Regions from separate parts of the Microbacterium sp. R1 genome, predicted to be linked through region 1. Evidence: predicted binding sites of a transcription regulator. Region 1 holds the regulator's gene; each other region holds the start of a gene.
The links. The regulator LexA, encoded in region 1, represses DNA repair genes until DNA is damaged. The targets are predictions, from matches to a motif close to TCGAACANNTGTTCGA.
Positions count from the first base shown of each region.

Region 2: the regulator LexA is predicted to act here: its motif matches at 4,625-4,640, upstream of recA (recombinase RecA).
Region 3: the regulator LexA is predicted to act here: its motif matches at 1,783-1,798, upstream of ILP86_RS01850 (HNH endonuclease signature motif containing protein).

Region 1 is NZ_JADDUD010000005.1:34,602-41,989, forward strand. Features, by position in the region: gene priA (bifunctional 1-(5-phosphoribosyl)-5-((5-phosphoribosylamino)methylideneamino)imidazole-4-carboxamide isomerase/phosphoribosylanthranilate isomerase PriA) at 1-170, opposite strand, end outside; gene hisH (imidazole glycerol phosphate synthase subunit HisH) at 274-909, opposite strand; gene hisB (imidazoleglycerol-phosphate dehydratase HisB) at 906-1,523, opposite strand; gene ILP86_RS17050 (histidinol-phosphate transaminase) at 1,520-2,605, opposite strand; gene ILP86_RS17055 (LysM peptidoglycan-binding domain-containing protein) at 2,687-3,055, opposite strand; gene lexA (transcriptional repressor LexA) at 3,346-4,032, shown strand; gene ILP86_RS17065 (prolyl oligopeptidase family serine peptidase) at 4,114-5,994, shown strand; gene smpB (SsrA-binding protein SmpB) at 6,016-6,492, opposite strand; gene ftsX (permease-like cell division protein FtsX) at 6,556-7,388, opposite strand, start outside.
Region 2 is NZ_JADDUD010000001.1:1,651,317-1,658,704, reverse strand. Features, by position in the region: gene miaA (tRNA (adenosine(37)-N6)-dimethylallyltransferase MiaA) at 1-904, opposite strand, end outside; gene miaB (tRNA (N6-isopentenyl adenosine(37)-C2)-methylthiotransferase MiaB) at 901-2,448, opposite strand; gene ILP86_RS19595 (regulatory protein RecX) at 2,498-2,947, opposite strand; gene recA (recombinase RecA) at 3,379-4,428, opposite strand; gene ILP86_RS08155 (DUF3046 domain-containing protein) at 4,692-4,916, opposite strand; gene ILP86_RS08150 (helix-turn-helix domain-containing protein) at 4,935-5,243, opposite strand; gene ILP86_RS08145 (CinA family protein) at 5,385-5,870, opposite strand; gene pgsA (CDP-diacylglycerol--glycerol-3-phosphate 3-phosphatidyltransferase) at 5,867-6,442, opposite strand; gene ILP86_RS08135 (DNA translocase FtsK) at 6,442-7,388, opposite strand, start outside.
Region 3 is NZ_JADDUD010000001.1:388,615-396,002, forward strand. Features, by position in the region: gene ILP86_RS01845 (glutamate-1-semialdehyde 2,1-aminomutase) at 1-181, shown strand, start outside; gene ILP86_RS01850 (HNH endonuclease signature motif containing protein) at 273-1,772, opposite strand; gene ILP86_RS01855 (hypothetical protein) at 1,906-2,355, shown strand; gene ILP86_RS01860 (ATP-binding cassette domain-containing protein) at 2,459-4,504, opposite strand; gene ILP86_RS01865 (enoyl-CoA hydratase/isomerase family protein) at 4,617-5,678, shown strand; gene ILP86_RS01870 (GntR family transcriptional regulator) at 5,758-6,144, opposite strand; gene ILP86_RS01875 (hypothetical protein) at 6,141-7,220, opposite strand.

The DNA of each region.
Region 1 (7,388 bases):
AGGTGGATCCAGGAGGCGCCCTGCGACACCCACTCCCCTGCGGCGTCCAACGGGTCGCCATAGCTGGTCTCGGTTCCGGCCTCGCCCTGAGTCAGTCGGACGGCCTTGCCCCCGGCGACATCGACCGCGGGAAGGAGCGTGAGCGAGGGGGACTGCGCGAAGTCGTTCATGGGGTCCTTGGATCGGGAAGCTCTTCGGCCCGGTGCGGGCACGAGAACCGAGGGTAGTCCGCCGGGCGGCGGGGAACAAAACGGGTGACGCCGGCGGGCGTCGTCAGAGACTCTCGACCCAGTTGCGCAGCAGCTGGATACCTGCTTCGCCGGACTTCTCCGGGTGGAACTGCGTCGCCGACAGCGGGCCGTTCTCCACGGCGGCGAGGAAGGGATCGCCGTAGGTCGTCCAGGTCAGGACGGGTTCCGGGAACGGCGGAATGACCTCGAGCTGCCAGGACTGGGCGGCGTAGGAGTGCACGAAGTAGAAGCGCTCCTGCTCGATGCCGCGGAAGAGCACGCTGTCGGAACCGGGCGCGACGGTGTTCCAGCCCATGTGCGGAAGCACCGGCGCGTTGAGCTCGGTGACGGCTCCGGGCCACTCTCCGAGCCCTGCGGTATCACGCCCACGCTCGACGCCGTGCTCGAACAGCACCTGCATCCCGACGCAGATGCCGAGGACGGGACGGCCACCGGCCAGACGGCGGTCGATGATCTCGTCGCCTCCGTGCGCACGCAGGGCATCGCGAACCGCCTGGAACGCGCCGACGCCGGGAACGACCAGGCCGTCCGCCTCGAGGGCGGTGGTACGGTCGCGCGTCAGCACGGCGTCGGCACCGGCAGCCACGAGAGCCTTGACGGCCGAGTGGACGTTGCCCGACTCGTAGTCGAACACCGCGACGCGAGGAGCCGACGTCACAGCGCGCCCTTGGTGGACGGAATGCCGTCGACGAGCGGATCCAGCGCCTTCGCCTGACGGAACGCACGCGCGAACGCCTTGTACTCCGCTTCCGCGATGTGGTGCGGGTCGCGGCCGCCGAGCACACGCACGTGCACCGTGAGAGCGGCATTGAACGTGATGGCTTCGAAGGAGTGGCGGACGAGCGACCCTGTGAAGTGTCCGCCGATCAGGTGGTGCTCGAACCCCTCGGGCTCCCCCGTGTGCACGAGGTACGGGCGGCCCGAGATGTCGACCACGGCCTGCGCGAGCGCCTCGTCGAGGGGGACGAGGGCGTCTCCGTACCGGGAGATGCCGGACTTGTCGCCGAGGGCTTCGAGGATCGCCTGTCCGAGCACGATCGAGACGTCTTCCACGGTGTGGTGTGCGTCGATGTGGGTGTCACCCGAGGCGCGCACGGTGAGGTCGGTCAGCGAGTGCTTCGCGAACGCCGTGAGCATGTGGTCGAAGAAGGGCACCGAGGTGTCGATGTGGCTCACGCCGGTCCCGTCGAGGTTCAGCTCGAGCTCGACGGTGGACTCCGACGTGCGGCGCACACGGCTCGCGGTGCGCGGGGTCGGTGCGGAAGTGCTCATGAAGCCGATCCTATCGAGGCAAGAGCATCAAGGAACGCGGTGGTCTCGGCCTCGGTGCCCGCGCTCACCCTCAGGTGTCCTGGGATGCCGACATCGCGTACCAGCACCCCCTGGTCGTACAGCTGCTGCCAGGTGGCCTTCGGGTCGGAGACTCCACCGAACAGCACGAAGTTCGACCAGGATTCGTGCGGCTGGTAACCCAGCGCCTCGAGAGTCGCCGTGATGCGGTCGCGCTGCTCGACGATCTCCTCGACCATGCCGAGCATGACGTCGGCATTGCGCAGCGCCGCGATGGCCGCCGCCTGGGTGAGTGCGCTCAGGTGGTACGGCAGACGCACCAACCGCAGCGCGTCGATGAACGCCGGGTCGGCCGCGAGATACCCGACACGGGCTCCGGCGAACGCGAAGGCCTTGCTCATCGTGCGCGAGACGGCCAGACGCGGCCGCCCCTCGAGCAGCGTCAGTGCGGAGACCGCGTCATGCGGCGCGAACTCCTGGTAGGCCTCGTCGACGATCACTATGCCCCTGGCAGCCTCATACACCGCTTCGATGACGTCGAGTCCGAGCGGCGTGCCGGTGGGGTTGTTGGGAGAGCAGAGGATGACCACGTCCGGCTCGGCGGCCCGCACCTGCTCGGCCGCCTCCTCCGGAGTGATGGTGTAGTCGGGCTGACGCGTACCGGCGATCCACCGCGCACCGGTGCCCTGCGCGATGAGCGGGTACATCGAATAGGTCGGCGCGAACCCGAAAGCCGTGCGACCAGGGCCTCCGAAGGCCTGCAGGATGTGCTGGAGCACCTCATTGGACCCGTTGCCCGCCCAGATCTGCTCGGGGACGAGACCGTGGCCCAGGTACTCCGCGAAAGACTCGCGAAGCGTGGTGAACTCACGATCCGGGTAGCGGTTGACATCACGGATCGCGACGGCGATGTCATCGAGGATGTCGCTCGCCACCGCATCGGGGATCGGATGCGTGTTCTCATTCACGTTGAGCGCGATGGGAAGCGGCGCCTGTGGAGCACCGTATGGCTTCAATCCGCGGAGATCGTCACGTAGCGGGAGATCGTTGAGGGAGAGGGTCACCCTTCCCATGCTAGGCGGCGCTTGAGGTTGATGACGCAAAGTCGCCGCCCCAGGAACTCCTCGTCTGAGCCCTCCGCCGGATCAGCGCGCGTACTGAGCCGGGATCGCCAGAGTCTGCCCGATCTGCAGCTCCCCGCCGCGCAACAGGTTCATCCGGCTGATGTCGCCGATCACATCGCGCGGGTCGGCGTCGGGCGCGACGCCGGTGGCGATGGACCAGAGCGTGTCACCGGGCATGACGGTGACGGTCTCGACGCCGGCGGGTGCGGTGTCGGCACCCGACGCGACCGCGCTGCCGCCGCTGAGCGCCGCGAACGCGATGCCGGCGGCGAGGGGCACCGACGCCAGGGCGAGCAGTACAGCGCGACCACGCGTCGTCAGCCGGAGTCTCGTCGAAGGACGGGGCGATGCCGGGATGACTGCTGCGGTGCTGAAGCCGATGCTGCTCATGTGGTGCTCCTTAGCCTGTCCCGGAGCGGTGAGGCTGCCGGGGAAGTTGGCGTAGCGTTCGCATTCACGACTCGGCCGGGAGCCGGGAATGCGAAGCTACGTACCGAAGATATCTTCGAGTTCGAACATCTGTCAAGTATTCTTCGAAACCACACCGGGGAAAGAGGCCGACACGCTCGAACAGATCTTCCAGATCGGCCCGATTCTCGGATACGGTTTCGATAAGGACACCCCACCACGGGCCTCCGACATTCGAAGAGGGACGTCGGATCACGCACTGAAGGAGCACCATGAGCGAGAACTCTGCCGCCGAGTCGGAGGCACCGCGCACGCGCCGCCGGAAGAGCCTCAGCCCGAAGCAGATGGCGATCCTCGAGGTCATCCAGAACTCGATCGCGAACCACGGCTATCCGCCGAGCATGCGCGAGATCGGAGACGCCGTCGGTCTCAAGTCCCTCTCCAGCGTCACCCATCAACTCGGACAGCTCGAGCTGAGTGGCTACCTGCGCCGCGACCCGGGGAAGACCAGGGCGATGGAGGTGCTCATCGATCTGCCGGGCGCCAGCACCGAGAACCCGGCCGACGTCGCGACTCCCGTAGGCGACGCCGCGCTCGTCCCCCTGGTGGGACGGATCGCCGCCGGCGTGCCGATCACCGCGGATCAGCAGGTCGAGGAGATCTTCCCGCTCCCCCGTCAGTTGGTGGGCAAGGGCGACCTGTTCATGCTCAAGGTCTCCGGCGAGTCGATGATCGACGCCGCCATCTGCGACGGCGACTGGGTCGTGGTCCGCTCCCAGAACAGCGCGGAGAACGGCGAGATCGTCGCGGCGATGCTCGATGGCGAGGCGACGGTCAAGGTGCTGCGCCGCCGGGACGGCCACACCTGGCTCCTCCCCCGCAACTCGGCATTCGAACCCATCCTCGGCGACGAGTCCGTCGTCCTCGGCAAGGTCGTGGCGGTGCTCCGCGCCGTCTGACCCTCGATCCGGTCAGCGCGGACAGTGGTCGGGCCCACGGCGTGGCCGCACACGCGGTGCGACGCCGCATAGGCTCGAGACATGTCGTCGTCCCCTTACGGTTCCTGGTCATCCCCGTTCTCCGCCGCCTCGGTCGCCGCGTCTTCACCGCGCATCGACGGCGCCCGTTTCGTCGGCTCGGAGATCTGGTGGGGCGAGTCGGTGCCGGCCCAGAAGGGCCGCGTGACGGTGCGGAGCTCCTCCGGAGCCGAGATCCTCCCCTCCCCCTGGAGCGCACGCTCACGTGTGCACGAGTACGGCGGGGGTGCGTGGACGGCGGACGAGCACGGCACGCTCTACTTCGTCGACGCGAACGACCAGCGGGTTCATCGTCTGAGCGTGGGAGGCGAGCCCGTTGCTCTCACCCCTCCCGGGCCCTCCCACGGCGGCCTGCGTGTGCAGTCCGGTCGACTGCTGGCCGTGCGCGAAGACCTCTCCCGCACGCCGCATCTCCGAGCGATCGTCGAGATCCCGCTCGACGGCTCCGCAGCCGAGGATGCGTCCGCGATCACGGTGATCGTGCAGGGCGATGGCTTCTTCGCCCATCCCGCGCTCTCCCCCGACGGCACCCGCGCCGCGTGGGTCGCGTGGGACAGGGGCCGCATGCCGTGGGAGGACGCGCACGTGCAGGTCGCCGAGGTCGGTGAGGATACTCCGCGCACGATCCCCTCACGGGCGGCGCTGCAGCCGGAGTGGCTGAGCGACTCGGAGCTGATCTTCGCCGATGATCCGGGTGGGCGCTGGGCCCTGCAGCGCATCTCCCTGGACGGTGTGGTCCCGGTCGGCACCGCACGGCAGGTCTCACCCTCGGACGCCGACACGGGCTATGGACTCTGGGTCCTCGGCAACCGCTGGTATCAGCTGCTCGACGACGGCCGTGTCGTCGCCGTCCGGACGAACGGGCGCGACGAGGTCGTGGTGATCGATACCGATGATGCTGCCGACGACCGCGTCGACGTCATCTCGTTCCCCGGAGACGGCCATGTGAGCGTCGACGATGTCGACGGCACCCGCGTGCTCCTCTCCGGCAACGGTTCGCGTGCGAACGCCGGGCTGTGGTGCGTCGACGTCGTATCGGGTGCCACCGTGGCGGTGCGCGGCGGCGAACCGGTCGATCCGCAGTGGATGCCCGCTGCGATGCCGATCGAGATCCAGGGCCCGCACGGAGAGGTGCACGCGTTCGCGTACCCGCCGGCGAACCCGCACGCGACGGCTCCCGATCGCGAGCTCCCGCCCTACATCGTCCTCGTGCACGGGGGGCCGACGGCGCACGTCACCGGGGCGGCGTCCGAGGCGATCGCGTTCTACACGAGCCGCGGCATCGGCGTGCTCGACGTGAACTACGGAGGATCCACGGGGTACGGCCGCTCATACCGTGAACGTCTCGACGGCCAGTGGGGCATCGTCGATGTCGACGACGTGATCGCCGCGGCCCGCGGTCTGGCGGACGCGGGCCTGGCCGACCCCGACCGGATCGCGATCCGCGGCGGGTCGGCCGGCGGCTGGACCGTGCTGTCGGCGCTGGTGCGGGGCGGAGCCTTCGCTGCCGGGATCAGCCGCTACGGGGTCGCCGATCTGCGCATGCTCGTCGCGGAGACCCACGATTTCGAGGCGTCGTACATCGACGGTCTGGTCGGTCCCCTCCCCGAGCACGAGCACCTGTACGTGGAGCGTTCACCGCTCACGCACGCCGACCGGATCGACGCGCCCGTGCTGCTGCTGCAGGGCGGCGAGGATCGCGTGGTTCCGCCCTCGCAGTCCGAGGCGATCCGAGACGCGCTCGCGGCACGCGGAGTCGACCACGAGTATGTGCTGTACCCCGCCGAGGGGCACGGATTCCGCAGCGCCGACACGATCGTCGACGCCCTCGAGCGCGAGCTGACGTTCCTCGGCCGTGTGTTCGGCTTCGAGCCGCGTCTGTGAGGACGACTTCCCCCGCGAGGGTCACTCCCCCACGCGGTTGCGCAGACGCATGGCGCGGTCGGCTTCGCGGGTGTCCTGACGCTCACGCAGGGTCTGTCGCTTGTCGTACTCGCGCTTACCTTTGGCGAGGGCGATCTCGACCTTGGCACGACCGTCGGAGAAGTACAGCTTCAGCGGGATGAGGGTGTATCCCCCTGCCGAGACGGCGTGGGCGATCTTCGCGATCTCCTCACGGTGCAGCAGCAGCTTGCGGATGCGCTTGGCCGAATGGTTCGTCCAATGCCCCTGCGAGTACTCCGGGATGTGCACCGAGTCGAGGAAGACCTCGTTCCCCTTGACGAACGCGTAGCCGTCGCTGAGGTTGGCTCGTCCCTGACGCAGCGACTTGACCTCGGTGCCGGTGAGCACCATCCCCGCCTCGTACGACTTCTCGATGGCGTAGTCGTGACGTGCGCGACGATTGGTCGCGACGACCTTCTCTCCGCGTTCCCTGGGCATGATGCTCTCCTGTTGCCGTGATGAGCCCGATCGATCGATCCGACCGCGCAGCCTTTCACGCTATCAGGTGCGCAGCCAGCGTCGGATCGCGAAGCCCGCGGACAGGGCGGCGAGGATCACTCCGATGCCGATCAGCACCGGGACGACCAGTGCCGCGTCCTGCATCGTGACCCACGTCGTGATGAACGGCACCCTTCCCCGCAGATAGCCGTTGACGCCGAAGTGCACGCCGGCGACGACCGCGGCGCTGGCCAGGGCCGACCCCAGGAAGGCCGCGAACACGCCCTCCAGCACGAACGGGGTCTGGATGAAGCGGTTGGACGCTCCGACGAGGCGCATGATGCCGATCTCCTTGCGCCTCGCATACGCGGACAGGCGGATCGTCGTGCCGATCAGGAGAGTCGCGGCGATGAGCATGAGCACGGCGATCCCGACCGCGATGTAGGTCGCGACGGTCAAAGCGGAGAACAGGGGCTCCAGGTACTGCAGCTGATCCTTCACCTGCTCGACCCCAGCCTGTCCGCTGAAGGCTTCGGCGAGCACCTGGGACTGGCCGGGATCCTTCATGGTCACGAAGAACACTTCGAAGGCCTGGTCGGGAGTGAGCACGCTCGCCTGGTCCGCGCCGAGCTGGTCGACGAGTTTGGCGTAGGTCTCTTCCTTGGTGTCGAAGGTCATCGAGCTGATGAGCGGTTTGAGCGCGTCGCCCTCGAGCTGCGCACGCACGGCTGCGACCTGCTCCTCGCTCGCCGCACCGTCGAGACACGTCTCGGATTCCGACACGGCCGAGCACATGTACACAGCCACCTGGGCGCGCTCGGCCCAGTAGCCGCGCATGACGCCGATCTGCCCCTGCATGAGGATCGCGGCGCCCACGAAGGTCAGGGACACGAAGG
Region 2 (7,388 bases), on a different contig from region 1:
AGAGGAGCGCAGCAACCTCCGCGGGGGCGTCCCACCACTCGAGGTCGGGATACCGCTTGAACCACGACACCTGTCGACGGGCGTATCGCCGCGTGAGGGCCTGGGTCTGCGCGATGGCCTCGTCCTGCGTGAGACGACCGTCGAGCTGGTCCAACGCCTGCGCGTAGCCGATGGCGCGCGGCGCTGTTCCTCCGCGCTCGAGCCCGCGGGAGCGCAGCCCGGCGACCTCGTCCGGCAGACCTTCGGCCCACATGCGCTCGACCCTGGCGTCGAGGCGCTCCACCAGTGCGGGGCGATCGACGCGGAGTCCGATCAGTCTTGTGTGCGGGTGCCACAGCACTGGCGTGTCGGGCAGCGCCGCACCATGGGTCGCGCTCCCCTGTTCCAGCACCTCGAGAGCGCGGATGACGCGGCGGGGGTTGCGCGGATCGACACGGTCGGCCGCTTCGGGATCCAGCCCGCGCAGCCGCTCGATCATGATCGCGGCTCCGAGCAACTCGAACTCCTGCTCGAGGCGCTCGCGCAGCGCCGTGTCCCGCGGCGGGAAACGGAAGTCGTAGACGACGCTCGACACGTACAGGCCCGAGCCACCGACGAGGATCGCATCACCCCCGCGGCGGTGGATGTCCTCCACGGCGGCGCGCGCTCGGGGCTGATACCACGCGACAGCCGCGTCCTCATCGACATCGAGCTCGTCGAAGAGATGATGCGGGATCCCCCGCCTCTCCGCCGACGACACCTTCGCTGTGCCGATGTCCATGCCGCGGTAGAGCTGCATGGCATCGGCGTTCACGATCTCAGCCGGGTTCCCTCGGGCTCGCAGCGCCTCGGCCAGCTCTATCGCGAGGTCGCTCTTCCCGGTACCGGTCGCCCCGACGATCGCCCAGAGGCGAGGTTCGGTCACACCCCGACGCGCAGTGTCGGAAGCCCGAGTGACACAGCCTTCTTCTCGCCGCTGCCGCTCGGAGCGGGTACGGCGCACGACTCCGACTGCGAACGGTCCCAGGCGTCTCCGCCTCGAGTGCGACGGATCTTGAGAGGCGCTCCCGTCGGGTCGTCTGCGAGCAGGTGGAACGGAGCTCCATGGGTCACCGTCACGGTGACGACGTCTCCTGGACGAGGAAGGTCCGACCCCGGTGTCACCTCGAAGTGCACGAGTCTGTTGTCCTCCGCGCGACCGGTGAGCCGGTGGGTCTCGGTGTCCTTCTTGCCCTCACCCGTGGAGACGAGAACCTCGATCTGCCGACCCACCTGCTTCTGGTTCTCTTCCAGCGAGATGCGCTCCTGAAGGGCGATCAGGCGGTTGTAGCGCGCCTGGACTATGTCCTTCGGAACCTGGTCCTCCATGGTCGCCGCAGGCGTGCCTTCGCGGATCGAGTACTGGAAGGTGAAGGCGCTGGAGAAACGAGCCTGCTCGACGACACGCATGGTGTCTTCGAAGTCCTCCTCGGTCTCCCACGGGAACCCGACGATGATGTCGGTCGTGATGGCGGCGTTCGGGATGCGCGCGCGGACGCGGTCGAGGATCCCGAGGAAGCGCTCACTGCGGTAGGAACGTCGCATCGCTTTGAGGATGCGATCGCTCCCCGACTGCAACGGCATGTGAAGCTGCGGCATGACGTTCGGAGTCTCCGCCATGGCATCGATCACGTCATCCGTGAAGGCTGCGGGGTGCGGGCTGGTGAATCGGACGCGCTCGAGGCCTTCGATCTCACCGGCCGCGCGCAGGAGCTTGCCGAACGCCTGTCGATCGCCGAATTCGACGCCGTAGGAATTCACGTTCTGCCCGAGAAGCGTGACCTCGATCGCACCGTCTTCGACCAGAAGCCGGATCTCGTTCAGGATGTCGCCGGGACGACGGTCCTTCTCCTTGCCGCGCAGGCTGGGCACGATGCAGAACGTGCAGGTGTTGTTGCACCCGACCGAGATCGACACCCAGCCGCTGTGCGCCGAGTCTCGCTTCGTAGGCAAGGTTGAGGGGAACACTTCGAGCGACTCGAGGATCTCGAGTTCGGCATCCCCGTTGTGGCGGGCGCGCTCGAGCAGCCCCGGAAGGGAACCCATGTTGTGGGTGCCGAAGACGACATCGACCCACGGCGCCTTGTCGAGCACAGCCTGCTTGTCCATCTGTGCGAGGCAGCCGCCGACGGCGATCTGCATCCCGTCTTTGCGGCGCTTGACCGACGCGAGATGGCCGAGTGTGCCGTAGAGCTTGCCTGCGGCGTTGTCGCGGACCGCGCAGGTGTTGATGATCACCACATCGGCTTCCGCACCGTCGACTGCCCTGACGTAACCTGCGCTCTCCAACGAGCCCGAGAGGCGCTCCGAGTCGTGCACGTTCATCTGGCACCCGAAGGTGCGTACTTCATACGATCGCTGTCGGCCGTCGACGTCGACGGCTGCCGACGACGCGCCGATGATCGTCGGTTCGCTGCGCGGGATAGTCATGATCACCCCATTGTACGAGCCGTTTCCGTGCGGAAGCGGCGCTCACTGCTCAGTCGGAATCGACGAACCGCACCCCTGAGGTCGCTCCGCCGAACGAAGCCTCGCGCAGCGCGACCTTCGCCGCCTTCATGGCGACCGCTCCGTTGTAGCCACGACGAGAAAGCTGTCCCACCAGACGACGGAGCGCCGCGTCGGGGTCGAGTCGAGTCATCGACCGCGCCTTGGTGCGGGCGAACTCCAGCGCGCGTTCGTCGTCGTCGTCCGGAAGCTCTTCGAGCGCGCTATCGATGACCTCACGCGGAATCCCCCGCTGAGCGAGCGCGCGAGACAGAGCGACTCTCCCCTGCCCCTTTCGATCCACTCCCGACCTCACGAGGACGCCGGCCAGGGCCGCATCATCGAGGTAACCACGACGGCAGAAGTCCTCGATCACATCGCTGATCGCACTGCCATCGAGGCCCGCACCACGCAGCACCTGCCGGGCTTCAGAGATCGACAACGACCGGGCTCGCAGCTTTCGCAGGAGCGACTCCTCGGCCGCGACCCGGATCTCATCGTGTGACGCCTCTTGCTGAGTCGCGCCGTCTCCTTCCGTCGCGTCGAGCGCGCGGAGCCTGGGAGCCGACCGCGAGGGATGAGAGCTCCTGGCGCCGGAGGGATCCCTGCGCCCGCGCGCCGGATGGCGCTCACTCGGGGTTCCCGTGTGAGCTGCATCGTCGGCTGTGTCGATGGAAGCAGGGTCGCCTGGAGGAGAGTCCCAGGTCGTACGCCAGACCGCATCCCCGTCGCCTCGCGATGATGGCAGTGTCGCTGATTCGCCGTACTGCGTGACCGGCGTGGAAGGCGTCGCTCCTGGTTTCTTCGCTGTTCCGCCGAAGAGGGGGATGATGGGGGCGATCCGGTCTGGATCGCCCCCACGCGAGTCGTTCATCAGGCCGGACGACGCTCTGCGAGCTCATCGGCAGCGGCCGGGGCAGCGGACGGCCCGCCGATACCGAGCTTCTGCTTGATCTGCGTCTCGATAGCCAGAGCGATGTCGGGGTTATTGAGCAGGAACGTGCGTGCGTTCTCCTTGCCCTGACCCAGCTGATCACCGTCATAGGTGTACCAGGAACCCGACTTCTTCACGATGGCGTGTTCGACGCCGAAGTCGATCAGGCTGCCTTCGCGGGAGATGCCGACGCCGTAGAGGATGTCGAACTCCGCCTGCTTGAACGGCGGCGCCATCTTGTTCTTCACGACCTTGACCCTGGTGCGGTTTCCGACGGCATCGGTTCCGTCCTTCAGCGTCTCGATACGACGGATGTCCATGCGGACCGAGGCGTAGAACTTCAGCGCCTTACCGCCGGCGGTGGTCTCGGGGGAACCGAAGAAGACGCCGATCTTCTCACGCAGCTGGTTGATGAAGATCATGGTGGTGTTGGTCTGGTTCAGACCACCGGTGAGCTTACGAAGGGCCTGCGACATGAGTCGCGCCTGCAGACCCACGTGCGAGTCGCCCATCTCGCCCTCGATCTCGGCACGAGGCACGAGCGCCGCGACGGAGTCGATGACGATGAGGTCGATAGCTCCGGAGCGCACCAGCATGTCGGCGATCTCGAGCGCCTGCTCACCGGTGTCGGGCTGCGACACCAGGAGAGCATCGATGTCGACGCCCAGCTTCGCGGCATAGTCGGGGTCGAGCGCGTGCTCGGCATCGATGAACGCCGCGATTCCCCCGGCGCGCTGAGCGTTGGCGATCGCGTGCAGCGTGAGAGTCGTCTTACCCGAGGACTCCGGTCCGTAGATCTCTACGATTCGGCCACGCGGCAGTCCTCCCACGCCGAGGGCGACGTCGAGGGCGATGGAGCCGGTCGGGATGACGGCCACAGGGGCACGCTCATCGCTGCCCAGCCGCATGACCGAGCCCTTTCCGAACTGGCGGTCGATCTGAGCGAGGGCGGTCTCGAGGGACTTCTCGCGGTCGGCGGGTGATGGCATGATGTGCTCCTTCTGCGCGCGTGATGCCGCCTGTAGGCTGTCGCGGCTCTTCCGGTTGGGAGAAACTCTCCGACAAGGCGTAATGGCTCTTCGGCTTGTTTCCACCGTAGGAGGGACCACCGACATCGGTGCGACGATCTCACATACAGTGCAGAACAAACGCTCTGGACCACTTGTGCAGAAGACTACGCCCGCTTCGAACGGATCTTCGACGACACGCCGCAAATGGAGTGTCGTGTTCCGTAGCGGGCGGACGGCGTCGGTCAGCGCCGCCGCGGCTCCTGCCGTCCGACTCCGTGGCGCCTGTCCTCGGGAACGTCCATCTCCGCGCACAGCGCCAGCCAGATGTCTCGCGGCGGCGTGCCGTCGGCGAGAGCTTCGAGAGCGGTACGCCCACCTACGGCACTCAGGCCGAGGTCGTTGACCAGAGAGGAAGCCCTCAGCCCGAACTCGGTCTCGACGGCGCGAAGGAACTCGCTACGACGCATCACCACCCCATTCGGGGGTCAGTGCAGCGAGAGCTGAGGCTCGACCGACGCCACGAGGTCGTCGGGAACGACGTCAGGGAAGACCTGAATGCCCTCGAGCACCGAAATGCGGTCACCGACTTCGCGCATGATCGTCGAGATGGGGACGTCGAGAGCGTCTGCGACCGAGGCGAGGATCTCGCTCGAAGCCTCTTTCTGACCGCGCTCCACCTCGCTGAGGTAGCCGAGTGCGACCGATGCCTTGCTGGCGACCTGCCGGAGCGTACGCCCCTTCTGCAGGCGGAAGTCCCTCAGCACATCGCCGATTTCCTGTCGTACAAGAATCATCGGAACCTCCTCCCCATGTGTTCGCTCGAGGTCTCCCCCGATGAGACAGCCAGTCTAGTACCCCTGGCGTGCACAGAATCTACTCCTGCACTCTGTGGTTTACGTGTGAGCACATCAGAGACAACCAGCCGCAGGGCTCTGCTATTCCGAGAGCAGGGCGAGCATCTCCTGGAGTGCCGCGTCCACCGTCTGCGCCCGGATCGATTCCCGGTCGCCGACGAAGAGAAACGCCCTGGTCCGCGATGCCGCGGGGGTGACGACGCCGATGTGCACCGTGCCGACGGGCTGCCCGTCCGGAGACACCGGTCCGGCGATCCCGGTCGTGGACACCCCCACATCGGCAGCCTCGCCGTCGACGCCGACGACGCGTCTGACGCCGTCTGCCATCTCCAGTGCGACCTGCGGATGCACCGGCCCGTATCTCGACAGCAGGCCCTCATCCACGCCCAGCACGGACGACTTGACCGGCGTGGCATATGCCACGACGCCTCCGAGCAGCACGGCTGACGCTCCGGGAACCGCGACGAGATCGGCGCACAGGGCGCCCCCGGTCAGGGATTCGGCCACGCCGAGCTTCCATCCTCGTCGGCCCAGCGCAGCGAGGACCTCGGCTGCCGCCTGACTCATGACTTCCGGCGCGACCCGCGTACCTGCGCCACGACGTAGTCGATGCCGCTCGCCACCGTGAGGACCAGGACGATGAGCATGAGGATGAAGGTGATCAATGTCCAGGCGTCGAGACCGATGACGTAGTGCAGCGGGAGGAGTGCCCACCCGAGCGCCACCCCTTGGAACGCGGTCTTGATCTTGCCCATCCAGGCCGCGGCCACGACGTGTTCGCTGGCCACCATGAGCCGATGGATCGTGATGCCCCATTCGCGCACGAGGATGATCGCGACGATCCACCAGTTGACCTCGCCCAGAATCGCGAGCCCGATGAAGCCGGCACCGGTGAGCATCTTGTCGGCGATCGGATCCCAGAGCTTGCCGAAATCACTGACGATGTCGTACTTGCGGGCGAGGTACCCGTCGACCCAGTCCGTCGAGATCCCGACGATGAAGATGACTCCGGCCGCCCAGCGGAGACCCGGGTCCGAGAACCCATAGGTGCCACCCAGCAGGAGCAGGACGAAGAAGACGACGGCCAGCGGGATGCGCGCGACCGTGATGGCGTTGGGGAGCTGCCGTGGGATCGCCATCAGTCGCGTCCCGTCAAGCCCCAGGCATCTTCGTCGCCCTCAGCTTCCACCTCGGGAAGACCCTCGTACTGAGCCGCGATCGGGTCATGCGTCTGCGGGAGCGGCGGGACGGGCGGAACCGCAGGCGCAGCCGATGCCGATGTCGGTGCCGGAACGTCGTCTCCGCGCAACTTGGCCATCACCTGCGGGAGCTGCTCGGCGGTCGCCAGCACGTCTCGCGCCTTCGACCCCTCGGAGGGGCCGACGATCTCGCGCGACTCGAGCAGATCCATGAGACGACCTGCCTTCGCGAACCCGACGCGGAGCTTGCGCTGGAGCATCGACGTCGATCCGAACTGCGAGGAGACGATGAGCTCGGCGGCTGCGAGCAGCAGCTCCAGGTCATCCCCGATGTCCTCGTCGACTTCCTTCTTCTTCGTCGGCTCCATCGCCTCCTGCACATCCGGACGGTAGTCCGGACGTGCCTGACGGGTGACGTGCTTGACGACCGCGTCGATCTCCTTCTCATCGACCCACGCGCCCTGGAGGCGGAACGGCTTCGATGAGCCCATCGGCGAGAACAGGGCGTCACCTTGACCGATGAGCTTGTCGGCACCGGGGCTGTCGAGGATGACCCGGCTGTCCGTGACGCTCGTCACGGCGAAGGCGAGTCGTGACGGGACGTTGGCCTTGATCAGGCCCGTCACGACGTCGACGCTCGGGCGCTGAGTCGCTAGCACGAGATGGATGCCGGAGGCACGTGCGAGCTGCGTGATGCGGACGATCGAGTCCTCGACGTCGCGAGGGGCGACCATCATGAGGTCGGCGAGCTCATCGACGACCACCAGAAGGTACGGGTACGGCTTCAGGACACGCTCGCTGCCCACCGGGAGCTCGACCTCGCCCGCGCGGACAGCCCGGTTGAAGTCGTCGATGTGCCGGAAACCGAACGACGCGAGATCGTCGT
Region 3 (7,388 bases), on a different contig from region 1:
GGCTCAGGAGTCGTTCCGCTACGCGCCGTTCTTCCACTCGCTGCGTGAGCAGGGGGTGGCGCTTCCCCCGAGCGTCTTCGAGGCGTGGTTCTTGACCGCGGCCCACGGTGAGGACGAGCTGCAGCAGATCGAAGCCGCTCTTCCTGCCGCGGCCGCTGCGGCCGCAGCTGCTCGTCCATAACCGCGCGTTGGTGACTGTGCGTTCGTGAGGGCGCGTCCCAGGACCGCGCGTTCGTGACCGCGCGTCCGTGTGGGCTCGTTCGGGACCGCGGTCAGACGAACATGACGCGGCGCGGTGATGCGTCGGTGTAGCACCGGCCGAGCGGGCTGGTCCACTCGATGTCGCCGCCGGGGGTCTGTCTCGCGCGCCATCGGTGCTTCTCGGCGATGTCGGGATGCTTCAGCGCGTGGTGCCCGACGCAGAAGTGGCTCAGGTTGTCGATCGACGTCGCTCCGCCCTTCGCATGGTCGTGATTATGGTCGATCTGACACCGGTGGACGGGTGTGCGGCACCCGGGGAATCGACAGTGCTGGTCTCTGGCCTGGAGATGCCGCCGCATCGCCGCCGTCGGGGCGTAGGCGGCTGTGGCCGTCACGATGCCGGCGCGGTCGAGGAAGAGGCGGGACCAGCCGCCGTTGCGTCCGGCGAGGTCGCGGGCGATGTCGGGGTGCAGTGCACCGATGCCGTCGAGCTCGGCAGGCCGTTCGTCGATTCCGGCCAGCGTCTCGGCAGCGATCGTGACCTGGATGCGGGCGTGGATGCCCTCCAGAGCTGTGCCCGCCGCGGCAGAGGGATCCGTGGTCAGGAGCAGGTCGCTGAGCAGGTCGGTGCGGACCGCATCGATGCCTCGCTCATCGGTCGGGGCGGATGGGACACCGAGTGACGGATCCGTCGTGAAGGTGTCTCCGTCGCCGAAGATGACGTGGGCGTCGACGCGTGCGTCGCCGGTGTCCGGTCCGCAGGGTGGCTCGCTGTCGTACGGGTGGCTGTTGAGCACAGGGTCTTCGCGATGGGAGTCGTCGGCTCGCAGGTCCTGCAGAAAGACCCGATCGGCGCCCGAGTCGAGGTCGTCCGAGGACAGCGCCGGTGTGTCATCGCCCGGAGAGGGATGGTCGCCTCGTGTGGCGATGACGTGCTGTGCGAGCCGGGTCAGTCGGTCGAGGATCGCGTGGGCGAGATGCTCCGGCAGCACGACCTGCAGCAGCGCGAGGCCGTCGTCGAGCGACCGCAGCGTGACTGACCGCTCCCCGTATGCCCGCCGATGGCGCTCGACCGCGGTCTCGCAGGCGAGGGACGACGCGACGCGGCGCACCATCGCGCGGGTGCGTGCGGGAGAATCCTGCTCCGCGACGACGAGTGCGGCAGTGTCGTACAGGGTGAGCGCCTCGGTGGCGGCTCGACCATCGCGAACGGCCTGCCGCACGATGGCGCCCTCGCGCACGATCTCTCGAACGTGTGCCGCACTGATCGCGCCGCGTCGGAACGCGTCTCTGACGACCGGGTGCTCGGCCTCGAGGAAGAGGGCGTCTGTGAAGGCGTACTCGATGCTGCCCTTCGACACGCGACCGGCCGCCGAGTACTCGGCGATCATCGAGCGGTGGATCGCCTCGCGGTGCTGCGGCTGCTCGTGGACATCTTCTTCCTGCAGCCGCAGACGATCGGCGAGCAGCGCAGACGCTTCTGCCTCGAGGATCGCGATGCGTCGGCGCTTCTCCACCCACGCGTCGAGCAGCGTCTCGCGCTGATCGATGTCGTTCGTGGAGGGAGGCATGAGTCGAGTATAGTACATATGTTCGAATAGAGGAAGGGGATGTGGATGACTGGTGCTGATCGACAAGGGATCGTTGCGTTCCTGTGAGCAACTTCCAGACAACTGGCAGGGCCACGCTGGCAGACTGGGGGACATGGTGACGTTGTTGCTGGACCAGACGCAACTGGAGGTCGTGCTCTCGCCGATCGAACGTGCCGCCACCTTCCACCGTGACAACCTCCGGATCGCGCGCGACACCATCGCCAAGGTGCAGCTGACCGAAGATGCCTGGACCTGGCTCCGCGGCGTGCCGAACCCCGGCACGCACATCCCCGGCGTCCTCGCTGCCGGCAGCTGGAAGGCCGCGGGCAGCCTCGACTTCGTGCTGATCCGTCGCCGTCGTCCGAGCGTCGTGATCGATCTCGAGGGCGACGAGCAGTACCGCCGTCTGATCCTCACCACGAGCCACGGGCTCGCGCTCACGCAGGCTCTGCGACTCGACGTGTCGGATGAGCCCGCCAACGTCGAGGAGATCGTGGCGACCGCGCCTGTGCCGGTCTCGAAGGGGCGCCGTCGTCCGGTCATCCGTCCTCGGCCTGCCTGACGCGAGGCGGCTCAGGATTATGAATCCACGGTAGACCCGCTTCTGAATGCGGAACGCCCTCCGGGCCGAGAGGCCGGAGGGCGTTCTTCGTCAGCCGAGTCGCTCAGTTGCGACCGTGTTCGTCGTGGCCGTGCTCGTCGTGACGGTGTTCGTCGTGACGGTGTTCGTCGTCAGGCTCGCTCTGCTCGCCGGCACCGGCGTCGGCGGTTCCGGACTGCTCGGTGCCGTGTTCGTCAGCGCCGAACCCGTCGGGCAGAGACTCCTCGGTGGGCGACTCCTCCGTGGGGGACTCCTCAGCGCCCGGCTCCTCGGCTTCGGATGCGGCGGTGTCGCCCGCCTCTCCGGAATCCGTCGATGCGGCCAGCGGCACCGTGTCGATGACACCGGTGGATGCGACGGTCCAGTGCGCGCCCTCGTCGGAGACGCCGCCCTCGCCGTGCTGCTCCTCGGCCGTCTGGTTCTCGGCGCTCAGCGGGTAATCCCTGGGTTCGTCCTCGTAGTAGGCGCGCGCAGCCGCCGCGAGCATGGAGCTCACCGCCGCGGAGCGCGGATCCTCGTCGTCGGCGGTGACAGCAGCGACATCGTCGGAGGAGTCGGAGTCGGATTCGGATTCGGATTCGTCAGAGGTGGACACGAGAGCGTCATCGTCCGTGGGGCCTGCGCCGAGCTGGTCGTCGGACTCGTCGGTGTGCGTCGATTCGGGTGCGTCGTGAAGATCGGCGAAGACCTCGACACCGCTGTGGTGCTCGTTTCCGTTCGCCGGATCCGCTGCCTGATCGCCTGCTGCCTCGGCCGGTGCGGCGGAGCCGAACAGGATCTCATCGAACGATCGTTCCGGAGACTCCTCGGAGGGTGCCTGCTCGGCCTGCGCATGCTCCGCGTCGTGTTCGGCGGCAGGAGCTTCGTCCGTCGAAGCCGAGGCGTCGGACGAAGGCACGTCCGATTCGTCCGACGTGTGCTCGGAGCGGTCGCCCGTGTCCACGGATGCGGCGAGGTCGTCGACAGGGGCCTCGCCCGCAGGGGCGGCTGCGGCCTCAGCCGCCCAGGCGGCAGCGGCTGCCACCGGGATCGCGACCACGGAGTCGGCCGGAGCCGGCCCGGCCACGGCGGTCTCCGCCGCGGTGACCTCCGCTGCGGTGTCTTCGGAAGCGGTGTCTTCGGAAGCGATGTCCTCCGCCGCGGTGACCTCCGCTGCGGTGTCTTCGGGGGCCGTCGCAGCGAGCTGCGGTGGCGTCGCCGAGATGCTCGGGGCGAACCGGCCACCTCGCATCAGGTCGATGAAGACGTCTTCGAGTGTCGGCCCTCGCTGGACGAGGGTGCTCAGGGCGATGCCCGCGTCGGCGGCGACCGCTCCCACCGTGCCGGCGTCTCCGCCGCGCACCGTGAGGCCCGAACGCAGCACCTCGATGTCGAAGCCGGCCTCCTGCAGCGCGGTCGTCAGCGAGCTACGGTCCGCGGCGTCCACGATGACGGATCCGCCCTTGGGGTCGGCGAGAGTCTCGATCCCGCTGGAGAGCACGAGCGTGCCCTTCGAGAGCACGAGCACGTTGTCGGCGACCTGCTCGACTTCGCTGAGGACGTGCGACGACACGAGGACCGTGCGCCCTTCGTCCGCGAGGCGACGCATCAGGAGTCGCATCCAGCGGATTCCCTCGGGGTCGAGTCCGTTGGCCGGTTCGTCGAACACGAGCGCGCCGGGATCGCCCAGCAGGGCGTGGGCGACGCTGAGCCGCTGACGCATGCCGAGGGAGAAGCCCCCGATGCGGGAGCCGCCTTCACCCTCGAGGCCGACCAGGGAGAGCACTTCGCCGACGCGGGCCAGGGGGATGCCGTTCGCCTTGGCGGCGATGGTCAGCTGACGCTCGGCGGTGCGTCGAGGGCGGTAGACCGTCTCCTCGAGCACGGATCCGATGGTGCGCAACGGCTGCCGCAGCTCGGCGTACGCCGTACCGCCGATGGTCGCCGTGCCCGAGGTGGCGCGCACCTGGCCGAGGAGGATCCGCAGCGTGGTGGTCTTGCCGGCACCGTTCGGGCCGAGGAAGGCGGTCACGGCACCGGGCTCCACGCGCGCGGAGAAGTCCGAGACGGCGGTCACCTCATTGAAGCGCTTCGTCACGTGCGTGAACTCGAGCACCTGTCCTTCAGGCATCCGTGACCTCTCGTCGCATTTGAACAGTTCCTCCCTATCCTGCCGGAAAAGCCTGTCGGATCCCGCATTTCGCGCGGAATACCGCCCATCCGGAAGGGGTAGCCTGGCGATCGTGACCGAATCCCACGCTGCAGACCGCGTCCTCGTCCGCACCGAAGGCGCGCTCGGACGACTCACCCTCAACCGTCCCGAGGCGATCAACGCTCTCGACGTCGACATGATCGAGAGCCTCACCGTGGCCTTGGATGCCTGGCGCGACGATACCGATGTGCAGATCGTGCTGATCGACGGGGCAGGAGAGCGCGGCATGTGCGCGGGCGGTGACGTGCGGGCCCTGCACGCGCAGATCGTCGGGGGTCACGCCGATCAGACCGCGGAGTTCTTCCGTGCCGAGTACGCCTTGAACGCGATGATCGCGGAGTACCCCAAGCCCGTGGTGGCACTGGCAGACGGCATCACGATGGGTGGCGGCATCGGGTTGGCCGGGCATGCGGCTATCCGCATCGTCACGGAGCGTTCGAAGCTCGCCATGCCGGAGACCCGCATCGGTTTCACTCCCGACGTCGGGGGGACCTGGCTGCTCGGCCGCGCTCCTGGGCGCCTGGGCGAGTACTTCGGTCTCACCGGATCCACCATGAGCGGCGCTGATGCCGTGTACCTCGGCTTCGCGGATCACTTCGTGCCATCCGACCGCCTGGACGCGTTGCGCGAGGCCCTCGCCTTCCGTGCCGATCCCACCGGTCCCAGCGAGATCGTGCTGCTGTTCGACGAGACCCCTGAGCCCTCCCAGCTCCCGGATGCGCGCGCGTGGATCGATGAGGCCTTCTCCGCCCCCACCGTGAGCGAGATCGTCGAACGCGTGAAGGCGCAGGGCACGGCCGAGGCCGCCGCGACCGCCGACCTGCTCGAAGATCTCGCGCCGACCGGCTTGACCGTCACGCTCGACGCCGTCCGCGAGGCGCGCGATCTGCCGGGGCTCCGCGCGGCGTTGGAAGGCGAGTACCGCCGCGTGCTGTGGTTCGTGAACGAGCATCCCGACCTCGTCGAGGGCATCAGAGCGCAGATCGTCGACAAGGACCGCGATCCGAAGTGGAACCCGCCCACGCTCGCCGAGCTCGCGCCCGACGCCGGCGCCCCCGCGCGCGACTACGTCCCGCAGCCCGCGCTGTTCTGAGCCGTCGGGGTCAGGAAGGGCCGTCAGAGTCTGGCCGGGCCCGGTGATCGTCGATCAAGCATCGACCGCGTCGAGGTGGCTACGGGGCTGCGGGGACACCCTTGCGCGACTGCCAGACCGTGCGGAGCACGTCGATCACATCATCCGGATCCGCTTCCACGGCGACAGCTTCATCGACCAGCTCGCGGATGCGTCGGATCACCGAAGCGGGAAGGACACCGGCTGTCTCGGCGACCCGTGTGCCCGCCGCCGTGCGAGAGACGACGAGCCCCTCGCCTTCGAGCATCTTGTACGCCCGTGCCGCGGTTCCCGGCGCGACTCCCAGGTCGCTCGCCGTCTGCCGCACGGTCGGCAGCCGCTCGCCGGCGCCGAGCTGCCCCGAGACGATGAGGCCGCGGAGCTGTCGGTAGATGTCGAGCGCCGGATTGCCGTCGTCCGCCATCGACAGTCGAGGGGTCGGGGTCACTGCGCGGTCTCCCGGTCGATCGAGAGCTCGGCGGCGTCCGCCGGTTCCGCGTCGTGCCCCGGTGGGCACAGCTGCGCGCTCACGAGGAGCAGCAGGACGAACGCCACGATCTCGACCGCCGGGGCCAGCCACCCGCCGACGACCGCGACCTCTCCGTATCGCCAGACGGCTTCATAGGAAGCGTTTACGCCGTCGCCTTGGATCGTGAGCGTCGTTCCGGAACCCGCTTCCGCGATGAAGCGCCACGCCCCCGCCAGTGCGAGAAGCGCACCTGATGTCGCGACCCGGGTGATGCCCGTCGCGATGTCGCGGCGTTCATGCTGTTCGGCGAGGACGGTCTCGGGCCGCAGGAACGGGCGAGCCGCGCTGGCGTGCAGCGCGGCGACGACCACGGCGACGAGTGCGGCGGTGCAGACGAGGACGGGGAGACCGTACGCCCACCCGTAGAACCAGGGTCGGATCGGATCGATCGTCTCGTTGGGGACGTCGATCTCGAGGAACACGTACGGACCGCCGTCGATGTTCGAGGAGGCGAGCCCGGCGAGAACCGTGGTGGCCGTGAGCGCGAGGATCGACGCGGCAGCGCACGCCGACGCGATGGGCGAGGTGAACGTCAGCCAGGTGCGCCGGGCGGAGACGACCGGACGCTCCGGGGAGGAGGTGCCTCTCGTCGCGATGAGGGCGATCAGGACCGCCACCCCGACACCGGCGATGAACACGGGCAGGGCGTACCGCCACCAGGAGACGACGCCGTTGAGATTCACCGCGTAGCCGGAGACGAGGCTCTCGGTGATGACGACCGCGATCATCGTGAGGGCGACGACGCCCAGAGCGCGGTGCTCTGGCGAGTATCGCGCCGACACCCTGTCGGATGTGGTCGTCGCGAACCGTGCGCGGTTCGCCGTGCGTGCTCTCCAGAGAGGAGAGACGGAGATGCCGATCGCGATGAGCGCGGCGAGGATCAGGGAGACCCAGGGCATCGAGAGGAGGGTGAGTGCGAGCCCAGGGTCGGGCAGTGATGGGTCTGTCGCCATCCAGTCGGTGGTGACGAGCGGAGATGCGGTGATAGCGAGCATGAATGCTCCTCTCTTTGTGTCACATGTTTATCACAAGTTGTACCGGTGGTTGAGTACAAAGTTCTGGACGGCTGTCGTTCGCACTTGTTCGTCCGCGTGCAGAAACCGCAGATCGGACGGGGAAGTGGTTCGCTGTGAGCGAAGGTCCACCATGAGGGGGATACGAAT